3 regions of the Metapseudomonas boanensis genome follow, and region 3 is predicted to be linked to each of the others. Evidence: predicted binding sites of a transcription regulator. Region 3 holds the regulator's gene; each other region holds the start of a gene.
What was found. Region 3 encodes sigma-54, which starts transcription at its own class of promoters, with help from an activator protein. Its sites were predicted from a motif close to ANTGGCATNNANNTTGCTNT; they were not measured.

Region 1: the regulator sigma-54 is predicted to act here: its motif matches at 2,405-2,424, upstream of OXH74_RS19985 (circularly permuted type 2 ATP-grasp protein).
Region 2: the regulator sigma-54 is predicted to act here: its motif matches at 1,443-1,462, upstream of glnK (P-II family nitrogen regulator).

Annotation. Positions count from the first base shown of each region.
Region 1 is NZ_CP113889.1:4,267,602-4,271,558, forward strand. It holds gene OXH74_RS19970 (ABC transporter ATP-binding protein) at 1-66, opposite strand, end outside; gene ydcS (putative ABC transporter substrate-binding protein YdcS) at 120-1,274, opposite strand; gene OXH74_RS19980 (peroxiredoxin) at 1,450-2,001, opposite strand; gene OXH74_RS19985 (circularly permuted type 2 ATP-grasp protein) at 2,458-3,867, shown strand; gene OXH74_RS19990 (alpha-E domain-containing protein) at 3,870-3,957, shown strand, end outside.
Region 2 is NZ_CP113889.1:1,608,708-1,612,664, reverse strand. It holds gene OXH74_RS07370 (AMP-binding protein) at 1-704, opposite strand, end outside; gene OXH74_RS07365 (accessory factor UbiK family protein) at 988-1,248, opposite strand; gene glnK (P-II family nitrogen regulator) at 1,658-1,996, shown strand; gene OXH74_RS07355 (ammonium transporter) at 2,031-3,347, shown strand; gene OXH74_RS07350 (secondary thiamine-phosphate synthase enzyme YjbQ) at 3,479-3,904, shown strand.
Region 3 is NZ_CP113889.1:767,149-771,105, forward strand. It holds gene lptA (lipopolysaccharide transport periplasmic protein LptA) at 1-94, shown strand, start outside; gene lptB (LPS export ABC transporter ATP-binding protein) at 94-819, shown strand; gene OXH74_RS03585 (RNA polymerase factor sigma-54) at 965-2,461, shown strand; gene hpf (ribosome hibernation-promoting factor, HPF/YfiA family) at 2,545-2,853, shown strand; gene ptsN (PTS IIA-like nitrogen regulatory protein PtsN) at 2,863-3,327, shown strand; gene rapZ (RNase adapter RapZ) at 3,337-3,957, shown strand, end outside.

The sequences.
Region 1 (3,957 bases), 2.2 Mb from region 3:
CCGATCCACGGCCTTCACGTCGCCATAGTGTCGGCAGACATCGGTGAACTGAACGGCTGTGGTCATGGCAAGCAACTCCGGGGGCCCCCTCTCCCCAAGGGAGAGGGGGAAGTTGGGTCCTACCTGCCACCCATGATCGCGATGTAATCCTGGGTCCAGCGGCTGTAGGGCACGAACTTGCCGCCCTGGGCCTCCGGGGTTTTCCAGAAGGCGATCTTGTCGAACTGGTCGTAGCCGTTGGTGGTGCAACCGCCGGGGCCCAGCAGCTCGCTACTGGTGCAGCCTTTGGCAACGACGGGCAGTGAGCCGAACCAGGCGGCGAGGTCGCCCTGGAGCTTGGGCTCCAGCGACCAGTTCATCCACTTGTAGGCACAGTTCGGGTGCTTGGCGTCGACATGCAGCATGGTGGTATCCGCCCACCCGGTGACGCCTTCCTTCGGCACGACCGTGGCCACTGGCTGCTTCTCGGCCTGCAGGGTGTTGGCCATGTAGCCCCAGGTGCTCGCCGCAGCCACGCCTTCGTTCTTGAAGTCGCTCATTTGCACGGTCGCGTCATGCCAGTAGCGGTGCACCAGGCTGTGCTGCTTGCGCAGCAACTCGAGCGCGGCAGCGTATTGCGCTTCCGTCAGCTGATAAGGGTCCTGGATACCCAGTTCCGGCTTGGCGGACTTCAAATAAAGGGCGGCGTCGGCGATGTAGATCGGGCCATCGTAGGCCTGCACGCGGCCCTTGTTGCTCTTGCCGTCAGCCAGCGTGGTTTCCTCGAACACGACGCTCCAGCTATCCGGGGCCTGCTTGAACAGCTTGGTGTTGTACATCAGCAGGTTCGGACCCCATTGATAGGGTGTACCGAAATGCTGGCCATTCACCGTATGCCAGGGCGCATCGGTGAGCCGCTCGTCCAGGTTCTTCCAGTTGGGGATCAGGTCCGGGTTGATCGGTTGTACACGCTTGCCAAAGATCAGTCGTAGCGATGCGTCGCCTGAGGCTGTGACCAGGTCGTAGCCGCCCTTGGCCATCAGGCTGACCATTTCATCGGAGGTGGCTGCGGTCTTCACGTTGACCTTGCAGCCGGTGTCTTTCTCGAACTGGGTCACCCAGTCGTAATTCTTGTCCGTTTCGCCGCGCTCGATGTAGCCGGGCCAGGCAATGATGTCCAGGGCGCCTTCAGTCGGACCCAGTTGTTTGGGAGGGTCCGCAGCTTGCGCCGAGGCGACGAGGCACATACAGCTGACAGCAAAGGACAGGCAGGTGGGTTTGAGCGAAAAAGACATGGTCGACTCCTGAGGTACGGAACGTTGGGAGCCGTTGCGGCGAAAGTACAGGCCGATGGCGGCGTGCTGCAAGCAGTCGGAAAATTTGCTGCTACTCGCTCTGAGCAGCGTAGTTCGGGGCTTTTGGGCTGACAAGGAATCGCCCGCGCAGCCCTTGGCGATGAAGTGACCAGGTTCAGAAGCGGATGGTGGGTTCGCCCTTGTGCCAGTTGCAGGGACAGAGCTCATCGGATTGCAGAGCATCGAGCAGGCGCAAGGTTTCCTGGGGATTGCGTCCCACGGAGTGGTCATTGACCGATACGTGCCGAATCAGATTGGCGGGGTCGACGATGAAGGTGGCACGCAGTGCCACCCCCTCACGGCGATCGAGAATGCCGAGGGCGCCGGCGAGTTCATGCTTGATATCGGCCAGCCAGGGAAAGCTCAGACCCTTGAGGTCCTGGTGGTCGCGACGCCAGGCAAGGTGTACGAACTCGCCATCCGTAGAGGCGCCGATCAGCTGGGTGTCGCGCTCATTGAATGCATCGAGAAGGTCGCCGTAGCCCCTGATCTCGGTCGGGCAGACGAAGGTGAAGTCCTTCGGCCAGAAGAACAGCACCTTCCATTTGTCGGGGAAGCTGTCCTGGTTCACGCGCTTGAATGCCTGGTCGGGCTGCGCGGCCAGTTCCGAGTCGCTGTCCACGGCCAGTAGATCGAAGGATGGCAACTTGTCTCCGACGGTGAGCATGGCAGAGCCTCTCCAAAAGGGGCGGGCGAATTGCCCGAGGAATATGGAAAGCCTCGGTGAACCGGGGAAATGCACTCCGACTATATCGCCGATAACTCTGGCTCTCGTCACCGCCCAGCGAAGATTTTAGGCCGGATAGTTATAGGTGAAATTCCAAATCGCAACATATGCATAGAACAATCGGGCGCAACCTGCTCTGCAATGCTGGCCTAGACTGAAGTTCTCGTGTGTCGCGGCGCTCAACCGACTGGCCATGGCAGAGTCCCCGCCAGTCCGATTCACTCCAAAAATACGGCGCCGCCTAATAGGGCGAGGCTGCTGGTTCTGCCCTTCGGGCTGCACCAGACTGGAGCGTGATGGTTGTGTGGGGCTTGCAAGTTATTGAATTGCATTGAGTTGTTGCGATGGCACGAGGCTTGCGAATGAGCATTTGCCCGTGGCGACAAGGAGTACGGCATGTCCCGCACCTTTTATGACGAGATGTATGACGCGAGTGGCCAGTGCCGTCCGCATTATCAGGAATTTGCGCGCTGGCTGGCGGATGCCCCGCCGGAAATGCTCGCCCAGCGCCGGCGTGAGGCTGACCTGCTGTTTCACAGGGCCGGCATCACCTTCACCCTTTATGGCGACGAGCAGGGCACCGAGCGGCTGATTCCCTTCGACACCATTCCGCGTGCCATCCCGATGAGCGAGTGGCGGGTGGTGGAGAGTGGCTGCATCCAGCGTGTGAAGGCGCTGAACCTGTTCCTCGCTGACCTCTACCACAACCAGCGCATCATCAAGGCCGGAATCATTCCCGCTGAACAGGTGCTGGCCAACGAGGGCTATCAGATCGCGATGCAGGGCTTGGACCTGCATCGCGACATCTACGCCCATATCGCCGGCGTGGATCTGGTGCGCGACGGTGATGGCAGCTATTACGTGCTGGAGGACAACTTGCGCACGCCAAGCGGCGTCAGCTACATGCTGGAAGACCGCAAGATGATGATGCGGTTGTTCCCCGAACTCTTCTCCGCGCAACGCATCGCGGCCATCGACCATTACCCGAACCTGCTGCTCGACACCCTGAAAAGCTCTAGCCCGCTGGACAACCCCAGTGTGGTGGTGCTCACGCCAGGGCGGTTCAACAGCGCCTATTTCGAGCACGCCTTCCTCGCCCGTGAGATGGGCGTGGAGCTGGTGGAAGGGGCCGACCTCTTCGTGCGCGACGACCGTGTATTCATGCGCACCACCTCCGGCCCGCAAGCGGTGGATGTGATCTACCGGCGTCTCGACGATGCCTTCCTCGACCCGCTGGCCTTCAACCCCGAGTCCATGCTCGGCGTACCGGGCCTGTTAGCGGCCTACCGTTCCGGCAACGTCGTGCTGGCCAACGCCATCGGCACTGGGGTCGCGGACGACAAGTCAATCTATCCCTATGTCGGCGAGATGATTCGCTTCTACCTGGATGAGGAGCCGATCCTGAAGAACGTGCCTACCTGGCAATGCCGCAAACCCGAAGACCTGTCCCATGTGTTGGCGCACCTACCGGAACTGGTGGTCAAGGAAACCCAGGGCTCGGGCGGCTACGGCATGCTCGTGGGCCCGGCGGCCAGCGCCAGGGAGATCGAGGATTTCCGTGCGCGTCTCAAGGCCCGTCCAGAGGCCTACATCGCCCAGCCGACGCTGTGCCTGTCCACTTGCCCGACCTTCGTCGAGCAGGGTATCGCCCCGCGTCATATAGACCTGCGCCCCTTCGTGCTTTCTGGCCGCGAAACCCGTTTGGTGCCGGGAGGCCTCACTCGGGTGGCGCTGCGTGAGGGCTCGCTGGTGGTGAATTCGTCGCAGGGCGGCGGCACCAAGGACACCTGGATAGTGGAAGACTGATCATGCTGAGTAGAACTGCCTCCGAACTCTATTGGATGTCCCGCTACCTGGAGCGTGCGGAGAACCTCGCACGCATGCTCGACGTCAGCT
Region 2 (3,957 bases), 840 kb from region 3:
CCGGGTTGCAGGCCGATCCAGTACATGGTTGAGAGGTGGCCGACCGGGTAGCTCTGGTGGCTGTGCAGCACCATCTTCGGCTTGGAGGTGGTGCCCGAGGTGAAGTAGAGCAGCAGCGGGTCGCTGGCCAGGGTGATGCCCTCTGCCTGGAACTCTGCGGGGTAGTTGCGTGCGGCGGCGTGCTCGGCCCAGCCGGTGGTGGGCTGTCCCACGCAGATGCGGGTGCAGCCTTCGGCGAGGCCGTCGAACTTGTCCAGGTGGTCGCCGCCGACCACAAGGTGGCGGACATCGCCGCGCTCGATGCGATCGCGCAGGTCGTCCGGGGTCAGCAGCGCCGTGGCGGGAATCACCACGGCGCCGAGCTTGAAGGCCGCCAGCATGGTTTCCCATAGGGCGATGTGGTTGCCCAGCATCAGCAGGATGCGCTCGCCGCGCTTCACACCCAGCGCGCGCAGGTGGTTGGCGACGCGGTTGGAACGCTCGGACAGCTGCTGGAAGCTGTAGTGCTGCTCTTCGCCGTTCTCCTCCACTATCCACAGGGCGCGCGCCTGGTTGCCACGGGCCATGGCGTCGAAATAATCCAGCGCCCAGTTGAATTCGTGCAGTTCTGGCCAGCGAAAGTCGCGCGTGGCGGTGGTGTAGTCGGTGCGATGTTTGAGCAGGAAGTCCCGGGCGTCCAGGAAGCTCTGGCAGGTGCGGGTCATGGTGGGAGCCCTTTTTATTGTTGTCCGACGTGCCTGGTCCGAGGGGCGACCAAGCGGGTTGGGCTCGAGTATAGGTGGGCGTTAATCAGGTAAGAATGCGCAAAAAAACCGGAGCGTTGTGCAAAAAAATACTAGGGAGGGCGGCCGGTACTCAGTCAGGTCCGCGGTATTGCGGGGGGCGGGGATGAGGGGGGAGGGGGCGTGTAGGGCGGACGCCGAGCAGGCGCGAGGGTGTTCGCGCCTGCACTGGCTGTTTCAGCAACGCGATCGGTGGCCGCGTCGATCACTCGGTGGGCGGGTTCAGCTTGGCTTCCAGCTCCGCGACCTTGGCTTCCAGGGCTTCCAGTCGCGCACGGGTGCGGGCGAGCACGACCATCTGGCTGTCGAACTCGTCGCGGCTGACCAGATCGAGCTTGCTGAATGCGCTTTGCAGCAGGACCTTGAACTGAGCCTCGAACTCGGCGCGGGGCAGCGGGCTGTCACCGCTGAACAAGCGCGAGGCGTGAGTGGCGAGGGTATCGAGCAGGGCTTTGGGCGGCAGCATGGTGATTGTCCAGAGATGATTGGGTGGCAGTTTATCACGCGCTCCGTGCTGGGGAGTTCGAGCCTGGCAGTGCACGATTTTTGAGCAATGCACGATGGTGCACTGCACCGATTTCGTGCACTGCATGCAGGGCAATCCTGCACCAGATAGGGCATCCGGCCACTATCTGGTTGAAAAATAGAGGGTTGTGCCGAGCTGGCAAGCTTTCTGCTTAGTGCAAGGCGACGCATGCATCGGATGCAGTTCCGGTGCGCCGGGCGAGGCGGGGGAATGTTTCGCCAGACGCGGATGGTTAGCGTCGGGTGCCGGGCGATGGCCGACCGACGCGTTACAAAGCCAGACACTGCGCTTAGACTTGAGCCGGGTTCGTTTTTCCTGGGGCAAGTCCACCAATACGGGAGAGAGTTTCATGAAGCTAGTCACTGCCATCATCAAGCCGTTCAAGCTCGACGACGTGCGCGAGTCGTTGTCCGAGATCGGCGTGCAGGGCATCACCGTGACCGAGGTCAAGGGTTTCGGCCGCCAGAAGGGTCACACCGAGCTGTACCGTGGAGCGGAGTACGTCGTCGATTTCCTGCCGAAGGTGAAGATCGACGTGGCCATCGCCGACGACCAGCTGGATCGCGTCATCGAAGCCATCACCAAGGCCGCCAATACCGGCAAGATTGGTGACGGCAAGATTTTCGTCGTCAATCTGGAACAGGCCATCCGCATCCGTACCGGCGAAACCGGCACCGACGCGATTTAAGCCGCCGAACCCCAACGCCCCAGGAGAAAACAACATGACTCTGCGTAAGATCGCAGGGCTAGGAGCCCTTTTGTCCCTTGTAACCCCTGGCTTGGCCATGGCTGACGAGGTTGTGCTGAATAGCGGCGACACGGCGTGGATGATCGTTGCCACCGCATTCGTGCTGTTCATGACCATTCCCGGCCTGGCCCTGTTCTACAGCGGCATGGTGCGGTCCAAGAACGTTCTTTCGGTGATGATGCAGTGCTTCGCCATCACCGGCCTGATCAGCATCCTTTGGGTCGTCTACGGCTACAGCCTGACATTCGACACCACTGGCATGGAACAGGGCGTCGTCAACTTCAACTCCTTCATCGGCGGCCTGTCCAAGGCGTTCCTCAGCGGCCTCAACACCAGCAGCCTGGTGTACGCAGTGCCGGAGAGCGTCTTCATCACCTTCCAGATGACCTTCGCCATCATCACCCCGGCGCTGATCGTCGGTGCCTTCGCCGAGCGCATGAAGTTTTCCGCCATGCTGATCTTCATGGCCGTCTGGTTCACCCTCGTCTATGCCCCGATCGCCCACATGGTGTGGAGCGGCAACGGCGGCCTGATGTGGGATTGGGGCGTGCTGGACTTCGCTGGAGGCACCGTGGTGCATATCAACGCCGGCATCGCGGGCCTGGTGGCCTGCCTGGTGCTGGGCAAGCGCAAAGGCTACCCGACTACCCCGATGGCCCCGCACAACCTGGGTTATACCCTGGTCGGCGCCGCCATGCTGTGGATTGGCTGGTTCGGTTTCAACGCCGGTTCTGCCGTAGCCGCCAACGGCACCGCAGGCATGGCCATGCTGGTCACCCAGATCGCCACAGCTGCTGCTGCCCTGGGCTGGATGTTCGCCGAGTGGCTGACCCACGGTAAGCCGAGCGCGCTGGGCATCGCTTCCGGTGTGGTCGCCGGTCTGGTCGCCATCACCCCGGCTGCTGGCACTGCCGGCCCGATGGGGGCACTGATCATCGGCCTGGTGGCTGGCGTGGTCTGCTACTTCTGCGCCACCAGCCTGAAGCGCAAGCTGGGCTATGACGACTCCCTGGACGCCTTCGGCGTACACGGTATCGGTGGCATCGTCGGTGCCCTGCTGACCGGCGTATTCGCGGCCCCGGCCCTCGGCGGCTTCGGTACCGTGGAAGACATCGGCGCGCAACTCTTCACCCAGTTAAAGGGTGTGGCCTTCACTGTGGCCTACACCGCTATCGTCACTTACGTGATCCTCAAGGTTCTGGATGTGGTCATTGGCCTGCGGGTCAATGAAGAGGCAGAGTCCGTCGGTCTCGACCTCGCCGAGCACAACGAGCGCGGCTACAACCTCTGATTTACCGTCTCTGCCGGCGCTTGCCGGTGGGGGAGGCCGCAACCAAGCCAAGGGGCGCCGAAAGGCGCCCTTTGCTTTTTCACACGCCGCGCTAGAATGCCCGCCGGACGAGCCGAGACAGGCATTTGCGAATGTGGCAGCAGACCCTGATTACCTTGCGCCCGAGATCGCGTGGCTTCCATCTGGTCACTGACGAACTCCTCGAAGCGTTACCGGAACTGCGGCGCTGCCGCGTGGGTCTGTTGCACCTGTGGCTCCAGCACACCTCGGCTTCATTGACCGTCAATGAAAATGCGGACCCTGCTGTGCGGCGAGATTTCGAGCGTTTCTTCAATCGCCTGGTACCACAGGGCGAAAGCGGCTATGAACATGACTATGAAGGTCCGGATGATCTGCCGGCACACTTCAAGGGCAGCCTGCTGGGTTGCCAACTGAGTCTGCCGGTACAGGATGGACAGCTGGCGATGGGGACATGGCAGGGAGTCTACCTGGGCGAGCATCGCGACCAGGGCGGTCCGCGACGGGTGTTGGCGACCCTCCACGGCGAGGCGAATTGATTTTTTTTCAGCGGCGTTAGAAAGCTGGCGCAGCTGGGCTATAACTAACCTGC
Region 3 (3,957 bases):
GGCCACCGGCACCAACGTCAGCACGCCGCGCCCGCGGATCGACATGGTCATCCAGCCCAAGAAGAAAGAGCAGAACGCGGGACAAGCACAGTAATGGCGACCCTCAAAGCCCAGCATCTGGCCAAAAGCTACAAGAACCGGCAGGTGGTACGAGACGTCAGCGTCTCGATCGATAGCGGCCAGATCGTTGGCCTGCTTGGCCCCAACGGTGCGGGCAAGACCACGTGCTTCTACATGATCGTGGGTTTGGTCAAAGCCGACCAGGGCCGAGTGCTGATTGACCATCAGGACGTTACCCACCAGCCCATGCACGGCCGCGCCCGCGCCGGTATCGGCTACCTGCCGCAGGAAGCCTCGATCTTCCGCAAGCTGAGCGTTGCCGACAACATCATGGCAATCCTGGAAACCCGCAAGGACCTGGATCGCGCCTCCCGTCGCAAGGAACTGGAGAGCCTGCTCCAGGAATTCCACATCAGCCATATCCGCGACAACCTCGGGATGAGCCTGTCCGGCGGTGAGCGACGCCGGGTGGAAATCGCCCGAGCGCTGGCCACGGCCCCGAAGTTCATCTTGCTGGACGAGCCCTTCGCGGGAGTCGACCCAATCTCAGTGGGTGACATCAAGCAGATCATCCACCATCTCAAGGCCAAGGGAATTGGCGTGCTCATCACGGATCACAATGTCCGCGAGACTCTGGATATCTGCGAGACTGCGTATATCGTCAGCGATGGCCAGCTGATTGCCGAGGGTGATGCCGAAGCAATCCTGGCCAACCAGTTGGTGAAGGAAGTCTACCTGGGCCATGAATTCCGTCTGTAGCCCGACAACCGATCTGTAAGGACGGGTTGCGAGAGCTAGGAAAATCCTTCAAGGTCAGGCATATAATTTGCTTCCTGGTGGCGCTTCGGCGCCCTGTAGTGGATGGCGCGTGAGCGCCGGCGAATAAGGTGCTAAGCCCCCTGCCATGAAACCATCGCTAGTCCTAAAGATGGGCCAGCAGCTGACGATGACTCCGCAGCTGCAACAGGCCATCCGCCTACTCCAACTGTCCACCCTCGATCTGCAGCAGGAGATCCAGGAGGCGCTGGAATCCAATCCCATGCTGGAACGACAGGAGGATGGCGAAGATTTCGACACCTCCGACCCCATGGCTGAAGGCGAGCAACTGACCAACACCTCCACCCAGGAATCCAGCTTCCAGGAATCCAGCGTCGAGGCTAATGCCGAAGCTCTGGAAGACGGCGAATGGCATGAACGCATCCCGAGCGAACTGCCAGTCGACACTGCCTGGGAAGACGTCTACCAAACCAGCGCCAGCAGCCTGCCTAGCAACGACGACGATGAGTGGGACTTCACCTCCCGCACGTCTGTCGGCGAAAGCCTGCAAAGCCATCTGCTGTGGCAGCTGAACCTCGCTCCGATGTCGGATACCGACCGGCTGATTGCCGTCACGCTCATCGACTGCATCAACAACGATGGCTACCTGGAAGAGTCCCTTGCGGAGATTGCCGAAGCCTTTGACCCGGAACTCGAGATCGAACTCGACGAGATCGAAGTGGTGCTACACCGCATCCAGCAGTTCGAGCCCGCCGGCATCGGTGCCCGCGACCTGCGCGAATGCCTGCTGCTGCAACTGCGCCAACTGCCGCTGAACACCCCCTGGCTGAGCGAAGCGCAACGCCTTGCGGGCGACTACCTGGACCTGCTGGGCAATCGCGACTACAGCCAGCTGATGCGCCGCATGAAGGTCAAAGAGGATGAGCTGCGCCAGATCATCGAATTGATCCAGGGGCTCAACCCGCGCCCTGGCTCGCAGATCGAGGCCAGCGAACCGGAATACGTCGTTCCCGACGTCATCGTGCGCAAGCACAACGAGCGCTGGTTGGTGGAGTTGAACCAGGAAGCCGTGCCACGCCTGCGGGTCAACCCCCATTACGCAGGTTTCGTCCGCCGTGCAGACTCCAGCGCCGACAATACCTTCATGCGCAACCAGCTTCAGGAAGCCAGGTGGTTCATCAAGAGTCTGCAGAGCCGGAACGAAACCCTGATGAAGGTCGCCACGCAGATTGTCGAGCATCAGCGTGGGTTCCTCGAATACGGCGACGAGGCAATGAAGCCACTCGTGCTGCACGACATCGCCGAGGCGGTAGGGATGCACGAGTCGACGATCTCCCGGGTAACCACCCAGAAATACATGCACACACCGCGCGGAATCTACGAGCTGAAGTACTTCTTCTCCAGCCACGTAAGCACTTCCGAAGGCGGCGAGTGCTCATCCACAGCGATCCGCGCAATCCTCAAAAAGCTGGTCGCAGCGGAAAATCCGAAAAAGCCGTTGAGTGACAGCAAGATCGCTGGTTTACTGGAAGCACAGGGTATCCAAGTGGCGCGTCGCACAGTTGCCAAGTACCGCGAATCCCTTGGGATCGCGCCTTCCAGTGAACGGAAGCGACTGATGTGATGCAGAATTGAGCCACGCCAAAGTGTTCCGGTGGCAGGCCCGTTAGCCTGTCTCATATACACGGGCAATAAGGAGAAAGCGGTATGCAAGTCAACATCAGTGGACATCAACTGGATGTGACCGACGCCCTGCGCAACTATGTTGTCGAGAAGTTCGAACGACTGGAGCGCCACTTTGACCGCATCACCAATGTTCAGGTGATCATGCAGGTGGAGAAACTCAAGCAACAAATTGAAGCTACCCTTCACGTTGCCGGCGGCGAAGTCGTTGCCAACGCGGAGCACGAAGACATGTACGCCGCCATAGACCTGCTCACTGACAAACTTGATCGCCAACTGATCAAACACAAGGAAAAGCAGCTTCACCGCCAGCAGGGCGCCACGGCCCGCTGACCTTACCCTATGATCCGACTTGAGCAAATCCTGACCCCCGGCCGTTCCCTCGTGAACGTGCCGGGCGGCAGCAAGAAACGCGTCCTCGAACAGATTGCCAACCTGGTCGCTCGCGACCTTCCCGAACTCGATGGTCAGGACATCTTCGAAAGCCTGGTATCGCGGGAAAAGCTCGGCTCCACGGGCTTTGGTAACGGTATCGCCATCCCCCATTGTCGGCTGACCGGCTGCAACTCGCCGATCAGCGCAGTGTTGCGCCTGGACGCCCCCGTAGACTTCGATGCCATCGACGGCGCACCGGTGGATCTGCTGTTCGTATTGCTGGTTCCAGAAGCCGCTACCGATGAACACCTTGAATTGCTACGCCAGATCGCCAGCATGCTGGACCGCAGCGATGTTCGCGATCGCCTGCGCCATGCAACGGACAGCGCCGACCTGTACAAGGTAGTCGTGGACGTCCAGAGCGGACGCTAGGACTGTGCAATGCGCCTGATCATCGTCAGCGGCCGCTCCGGCTCGGGGAAGAGCACGGCTCTCCACGTGCTCGAAGACAACGGTTTTTATTGCATCGACAACCTGCCGGCAGGCCTCCTGCCCGAGCTTGCTGAGCGGGCGTTTCTGCACACTGAGCTGCTCGAGCCGAAAGTCGCCGTCTCGATCGATGCCCGCAACCTGCCGAGCCAGCTGAAACGCTTCCCCGAGTTGCTCGCTGAAGTCCGGTCGCGCTATATCCAGTGCGATGTTCTCTACCTAGACGCCGAAGACGAGGTACTGCTCAACCGTTTCTCCGAGACGCGCAGGCGCCACCCATTGACCGACGACAATCGCTCCCTGGCCGAAGCGATAGGTGACGAGACAACGTTGCTCGCCCCAATTGCTGACCTCGCAGACCTGCGTATCGACACTACCCGGCTCAACCTCTATCAGCTACGGGACAGCCTGAAGCTACGCCTGCTGAACCAGCCAGAACCGGGCACCGCCTTCCTGGTCGAGTCGTTCGGTTTCAAGCGCGGCATGCCGGTAGATGCAGACCTGGTGTTCGACGTGCGCTGTTTGCCGAACCCTTATTGGAAGCCGGAACTACGCGACCACTCTGGCCTGGAA